DNA from 2 places in the Actinacidiphila glaucinigra genome. Region 2 is predicted to be linked to the other one. Evidence: riboswitches for the same ligand, from Rfam matches in the RefSeq annotation. Region 2 holds a riboswitch; the other holds the start of a gene.
The links. A riboswitch is a leader RNA that binds a small molecule or an ion and turns the genes downstream of it on or off. The one in region 2 is predicted to bind cyclic di-AMP.
Positions count from the first base shown of each region.

Region 1: linked by a shared signal. The riboswitch ahead of OIE69_RS34475 (C40 family peptidase) and the one ahead of OIE69_RS12390 (M23 family metallopeptidase) in region 2 are both predicted to bind cyclic di-AMP.

Region 1 is NZ_CP109144.1:7,649,785-7,653,175, forward strand. Features, by position in the region: gene OIE69_RS34465 (helix-turn-helix domain-containing protein) at 1-514, opposite strand, end outside; gene OIE69_RS34470 (ATP-binding protein) at 803-1,240, shown strand; gene OIE69_RS34475 (C40 family peptidase) at 1,460-1,933, opposite strand; cyclic di-AMP (ydaO/yuaA leader) riboswitch at 1,937-2,093, opposite strand; gene OIE69_RS34480 (hypothetical protein) at 2,445-2,750, opposite strand; gene OIE69_RS34485 (ATP-dependent Clp protease proteolytic subunit) at 2,757-3,391, opposite strand, start outside.
Region 2 is NZ_CP109144.1:2,828,619-2,832,009, forward strand. Features, by position in the region: gene OIE69_RS12385 (GntR family transcriptional regulator) at 1-112, opposite strand, end outside; gene OIE69_RS12390 (M23 family metallopeptidase) at 346-1,110, opposite strand; cyclic di-AMP (ydaO/yuaA leader) riboswitch at 1,126-1,282, opposite strand; gene OIE69_RS12395 (M16 family metallopeptidase) at 1,606-2,976, opposite strand; gene OIE69_RS12400 (M16 family metallopeptidase) at 2,994-3,391, opposite strand, start outside.

The DNA.
Region 1 (3,391 bases), 4.8 Mb from region 2:
CCAGCACCGCCCACAGCTCCAGCGGCGGTTCGGCGCGCAGCACCGCCTGGCGGGCCATCCGCACCTGCACCAGGGTCGCGATCTGCCGCGGACCGAGTTGCGGGAGGACGGAACGGGTGAGCTCGCGGGCGTAGTCCGGGGTCTGCAGCAGCCCCGGCACCACCGTCGTCTCCAGTGTCCGCGCACGGCAGGCGTCGGTCTCCAGGGAGATGAAGTCCCGGTAGGCGGAGGGGAGTTCCTCCCGGAACTCATGCCACCAGCCGCGCCGGTCGCCCTCGCCCGCGAGGGCGGCGAGCATCTCCCGCAGTCGCTGGTCGCGCACTCCGTACACGTCCAGCAGCGCCGTGACGTCCTCGGGTCGCACTCCGCTGCGGCCGGTCTCGATCCGGCTCACCTTGGACTGGTGCCATCCCAGGCGCTGGGCGGCCTCACCGCTCGTGAGCCCCGCCGTGTCGCGCAGACGGCGCAATTCCGAGCCGATCTTTCGGCGGCGTACCGCCGGCACCTGCTGCATGGTGTGTGCACCTCCCGGTTCCCGGCACCCTCGCCGGTCCCCGAGCGAAGTCTGCCGCGCAAATACGTTCTCTCGTAGCAGAGTTCACCGCTTTGGGCGACAGATATATGCATATAGCTGTGGTGGCACCGGATTAAGGGCACGATGGGTGACACTCTGGCGCGTGAGTGCCGTACGGGGACGTGCCGCGCGGAAGGCGGGGCACGGCGCCTTCGGCCGTCGCGCGCGCGGCCACGGGCGCGGCGGGCGCCGGCGTCCTGGTCACGGCGGGAAAGGGACAGCGTCGCCATGGCAGACCACCAGGAAGCATCCGTCACCCTGCCGAGCGACCCTGCCTCGGTCCCCGCGGTACGCCGCTACGTGAGCGACCTGCTGGTGGAGTGGGGCATGTCCGAGGACTCGGACCCCGCCGACTCCGTGCGGCTCATCGTCTCCGAGCTCGCGACCAACGCGGTGCTGCACACCTTCGGCCAGTCGCCCACCTTCACCCTCGACGTCCAGCTGGACCGGGACGAGCAACTGCGCATCGGGGTCACCGACAGTCACCCACGGTGGCCCCAGCGGCTGCCCGCCGCCGTGCAGCAGGACAACGGCCGGGGCATGGTGATCATCCGTCACCTCACGGCGGAGGCGGGCGGTACGCTCCTGGTGACTCCCACCGCGGAGGGCGGCAAGACGGTGTGGATCAGCCTGCCCTGGGCCACCGCCACCGCCGCCGTCGAGTGACCCCGGCGGCCCTCGGTCCTCCCGGCCGAGCGGCAGCGCCTCGGCGCCCATCGGCACGAATCCCGCCGCCGTGAACGCCTGCACGCTCGCCGCGCTGCCGTTGGCGATCCGCGCCCACGCCATTCCGCCCTCGGGGCGATGTGACGTGCCGTCGGCCCCGTGTCCACAGCGCCGGTCGCGTCGCCCGGGAGCCCCGGCTCCCGGGCGACGCGACCGGGGTCACTTCACCCGGCCGTACCAGACACTGCGGCTCCAGATCTTCTCCAGCCGCACCCGTCCGCCGGGCTTGGGGGAGTGCCAGATCTTCCCGTGCCCGGCGTACATCCCCACGTGGTAGACGTTGCTCCCGTAGTGGAAGAAGACCAGGTCACCACGGGTCCGTGCGGACTTCCGGATGTGCCGGACGCTGTTGTACTGCGCCCCCGCGGTGCGAGGGAGCTTCTTGCCCGCCTTCTTGAAGGAGTAGAAGGTGAGCCCGGAGCAGTCGAACCTGCCGGGACCGGCGGCCCCGTACTGGTACAGCGCGCCCTTCTTGGACGCCGCGATCTTCAGTGCCTTGGCGGAGACCGTCGCCGCCTCGGCCTGCTGGGCGAGTTCGGGCAGTACCGCGGGACCGGCAACGGCGGCCGCCGTGAGGGCGGATACCGCCCCCAGCCGGCACAGGACCCCGGACATGGCTGTCGGCGCACTCATGCGCAACCCTTCGTCGTCCGCCTGCGAAGGATGACCTGTCGGGTTCGGGCAGGCGAAGATGCCCGGCCGCGGATGCGGCTTCACCCCAAGGGTCCGGCGACCGGCGCCGGACCCGTCGTGCTCGGGTCCTCCGCTCCTGCCGATGCGTCGTCGTCGACCTGGCATCCGCGCGGCGGCAGGATTCGGCGTCCGCGCGGACCGCCCCGCCGGGATGGCGGGGGCTTGTCGTCGAAGGGATGATCACCCACCGAAGCGTCCGATTCCCAGCGCAACCGGTCGAATGTGAGTCTGTTCACGACTCACCTATTCGGGTGGACTCCACGACACATGGCCCGGACTGACGACTCGAAAGGAGTCGAACACCAGGGACGGAGCGTCAGATTCCGGATGTGTGCGGCCATATCGCGCAACTCGGGGCCACTCGGCCGTCCACGACAGATACAACGATCGGGCGAGTCCATTCGGTTCGAGTTCGTGCCGCCCGAACGGACCAGTGTGTCGTGACGCTCCGTCAGCGAGGCCTTGACGGCGGCAAGGCGACCTGCCCCGCGCGCCGTTCGCCGTCGAGCACCCGCAGCGCCCGTTCCATCGTCGCCGTGTGCACCTCGTTCTCCCCGCGCGTGTGCATCAGCGTCAGCGCGTCACGCAGCTCCGCGGCCCGTCCCACCAGGGCCTGCGCGGCGCGCAGCGCCCCGTAGGTGTCCCTGGAACGGGACGGGTTGATCCGGCCCAGCAGGTCCACGACCCCCAGATAGGCGTCGACGAGCTCGCCCTCGGCCCGGGTCAGGGCCGGGAGCGGGGGCAGTTCGGGCACCACCGCCGGTCACCGCAGGGCGCGCGGTGCGCGGCCTGCGCCGTCCTTGCGGCTCATCGTCAGCCGGTCCACCAGGCCGTAGGCGAGCGCCGACGGGGCGTCAAAAATGGTGTCCCGTTCGATGTCGGCCCGGATCCGCTCCGGGTCCTGCCCGGTGTGCCTGACCAGCAGCTCCTCCAACTGGTCGCGCCGGCGGAGCAGTTCCCTGGCCTGGATCTCCAGGTCGGCCGTGGTGCCCTGGATCACCTCGGCGAACGAGGGCTGGTGGATCAGCACCCGCGAGCCGGGGGTCGCCAGCCGCTTGCCGGGCGTTCCGGCGGCGAGCAGGACGGCCGCCGCCGAGGCCGCCTGGCCGACGCACACCGTCGACACGTCGCAGCTGACGAACTGCATGGTGTCGTAGATCGCGGTCATCGCGGTGAAGGACCCGCCGGGGGAGTTGATGTAGAGCGAGATGTCCTGCTCCGGGGCGGCGGCCTCCAGGTGGATCAGCTGCGCCATCACGTCGTTGGCCGAGGTGTCGTCGATGGGTGTCCCGAGCAGGACGATCCGCTCCTGGAGGAGCTTGGAGTACGGGTCCATGGAACGCACGCCCTCGCTGGTGCGCTCGGTGAACTCGGGCAGGACGTAGCGGGCGGTCGGTC
Region 2 (3,391 bases):
GGCTCCCCGGCGCGAAGAACCCGCTGACGATGTCGTCGCGGATCGCCGCGCACACCGCCCGGGCCGAAATCCGCCGGCCCGCGCCGCCGGTCCCGTTCACGTCCGACCCCACATCGCAGGTTCCTTTCGGTGCGCGCCGACGGCCACCCTTTCATCCCCGTGCAACGGAGGAGCCGGCGTTTCTGGCGCGACTCTATTCCAGCACGGCTCCGATTCCGACGGCCGCCCTGAATTCATGGAGCATTTTTGGACACACCCGCGGCCGGGAAGCGCCGGCATGCCGAAGGCCCCGGCGGGGGAACCGGGGCCTTCGTGTGGGGGGAGGGAAATGGCTCGGATGCGGGCTCAGATGCGGACGCCCTTGGAGCGCAGGTACCCCAGCGGGTCCACGTCGCTGCCGTAGGACGGGGCCGTACGGGCCTCGAAGTGCAGATGCGGCCCGGTCACGTTGCCGGTGGCGCCCGACAGGCCGATCTGCTGACCCGCGGAGACGGTCTGGCCCACGGACACGCCCAGGGAGGACAGGTGGCCGTACTGGGTGTACATGCCGTCCGCGTGGCGGATCACGATGTTGTTGCCGTACGAGCCGCCCCAGCCCGCCTCGACGACGGTGCCCGCGCCGGCGGCGTGCACCGGGGTGCCGACGGAGGCCACGAAGTCCACACCTGTGTGGTAGCCGGAGGACCACAGGCTGCTGGTCGCGCGGTAGGGCGTGCCGATCGAGCCGGCGACGGGCAGCACCCAGCCGCCGAGCGTGGCGCGGCCGGCCGCGGCGCTGCGCGACGCGTGCGCGGTACCGCTCTCCCGGGCCGCCTTGGCCTTGGCGGCCTTGGCCGCGGCCTCCTCGGCGGCGCGCTCACGCGCGGCGCGCTCGGCCCGCGCGACGTGGGCGGCGTGGTGCTTGCGGGCGATGACGGCGGCCCGGTGCTGGGCGGACGCCTGGTCGGCGAGGTGCGTGGCCAGGTCCCCGGCGACAGCGGCGCAGCGGGCGAAGGCGGAACCCTCGGTCCGGGCGTCGGCGGCCGCGGCGGGCACGACGAACGCGCCGGTGGTGACGGTGGTCAGCGCGGCGGCTCCGGCCAGGGTGGAGCGTATGGAGAACGACGCCATGGGCAGGCGGAGATCCTTTCCTTCCTTCTCGCCTACCGGGTTAGCTGACGGGTTCGGAGCAGGAAGGTCTCCTACGGGCGGCGGCACGCCGCCCGATTCACCCCAGGGACATCTCAGGTGGGTCCCCGGCTCCCCAGGCTCACGCCCGACGGGGACTCGGCGATCGTTGCTCCGGTGCCGCGGGTGGCGGCTGATTCCGCCGGGCAACCCGAGGACGCTAACCGCGCGTTGCTCCCGGCTCCAAAAAAATCCGGCAATATGTGCGGGATGCCACACCCACCGCCAACCGGTCGCAACCGTCCGCAATACCGCGACACCGCAGCTCCCCGGCGGTGCGCGCCCCTGCGGGAAGGCCCCGGCGCGGCCTGCGGACGGCCTCCGTGCGGCCTGCTGATCCACCCGGCGGCGGCCCCCGCCTCGGCGGCTGCACGGACGCAGGCGCACCGCGGCCCCGGGCGCCGCGAGGGCACCCGGGGCCGCGGTGGGCGGTACCGGTCAGCCGCCTGTGACGACCTCCACCGGGCCGATGCCCAGCTCGCGGATCGGGTCCGCGATGACGGAGGCGTCGCCGACGAGGACGACCACGAGCCGGTCCAGGGGGAAGGCGTTGACGGCAGCGGCCGTCGCCTCGATCGTGCCGGTGACGGCCAGCCGCTCGTAGAGCCTGGCCTGGAAGTCGTCCGGCAGGGACTGCTCGACCTGGTCGGCGAAGGTCCCGGCCACCGCCGAGGCCGTCTCGTAGCGCAGCGGGGCGACGCCCACGAGGTTCTGTACGGCGGCGTCGCGCTCGTCGTCGGTGAGCCCCTCCGCCGCCAGGGTGCGCAGCACCTGCCAGGTGTCGGCCAGCGCGGGCGCGGTGACGTCGGTCGCCACGGAACCGCTGATCCCGAGCAGGGAGACGCCGGTGCCCTCCGGAGTGGAGAGCAGCACCTGCCCGAAGGCCCGCACGCCGTAGGTGTAGCCCTTCTCCTCGCGCAGGACGCGGTCCAGGCGCGAGGTCAGCGTGCCGCCGAGGCAGTACGTGCCGAGCACCTGGGCGGCCCAGACGGGATCGTGGCGGTCCGCGCCGGCACGGCCGATGAGCACCTGGGTCTGGACGGACCCGGGCCGGTCGACGATCACGACGCGTCCGGTGTCGTCCGCGGTGATCGCCGGCAGCGGGCGGCGCTCGGCGGGCTTGCCGCTCCACTCCCCCAGCGTGCTCTCCAGCAGCGCCTCCAGGTCGATCCCGGCGAGGTCGCCGACCACGACGACCGTCGAGGTGGAGGGCCGTACGTGGGTGTCGTAGAAGGCCCGGACGGCGGCCGCGTCGATGCGCGCGACCGTCTCCTCGGTGCCCTGGCGCGGCCGGGAGCAGCGCAGGTCGGCGGCGAAGAGCTCCTTGGACAGCGCCATGGCGGCACGCCGCGCGGGGTTGGCCAGCTCGTGCGGGATCTCGTCGAGGCGGTTGCGCACCAGCCGCTCGACCTCGCCGTCCGGGAACGCCGGGGCGCGCAGCGCGTCGGCGAGCAGGCCGAGGCCCTTGTCGAGCCGGGAGACGGGGACCTCCAGGGAGACCCGGACTCCGGCATGGTCGGCGTGGGCGTCGAGGGTGGCCCCGCAACGCTCCAGCTCGGCGGCGAACTCCTCGGCACTGTGCTTGTCGGTGCCCTCGGACAGGGCCCGCGCCATCATCGTGGCGACGCCGTCCAGGCCCTCGGGCTCGGCGTCGAGCGGCGCCGCGAGCAGCACCTCGACGGCGACGACCTTCTGCCCGGGCCGCCGGCTGCGCAGCACCGTCAGCCCGTTGGGCAGGGTGGACCGCTCGGGGGCCGGGAAGTCCCAGGGCTTGGGCTGCCCCGGCCGCGGCTGGGGGTGGAACGTCATGGTGGTGTGGACGTCGGTCACTGGTCCGCGCCCTCCTCGTCCTCGTCGGAGTCCTCGCCGGCCGAGGCCGGCGAGCCGGTGGGCTCGTAGACCAGTGCGGCGCGGTTGTCGGGCCGCAGGGTGGCCGCCGCGACGGCGCGCACCTCGTCGGCGGTGATGTCCAGGATGCGCTTGACTGCGGTCAGGGCCAGCTGCGGGTCGCCGAACAGCACGGCGTACCGGCACAGTTCGTCGGCGCGGCCGCCGACGGTGGCGAGCCGGTCCAGCCATTCGCGCTCGAGCTGGGCCTGGGCCCGCTCCATCTCCTCCGGGGTCGGGCCCTCCTCGGCGAAGCGGGACAGTTCCTCGTCGACGGCCTCCTCGACGGCGGGCACCTCGACGCCGCTGGACGTCTTCACGTCGAGCCAGCCGAGCG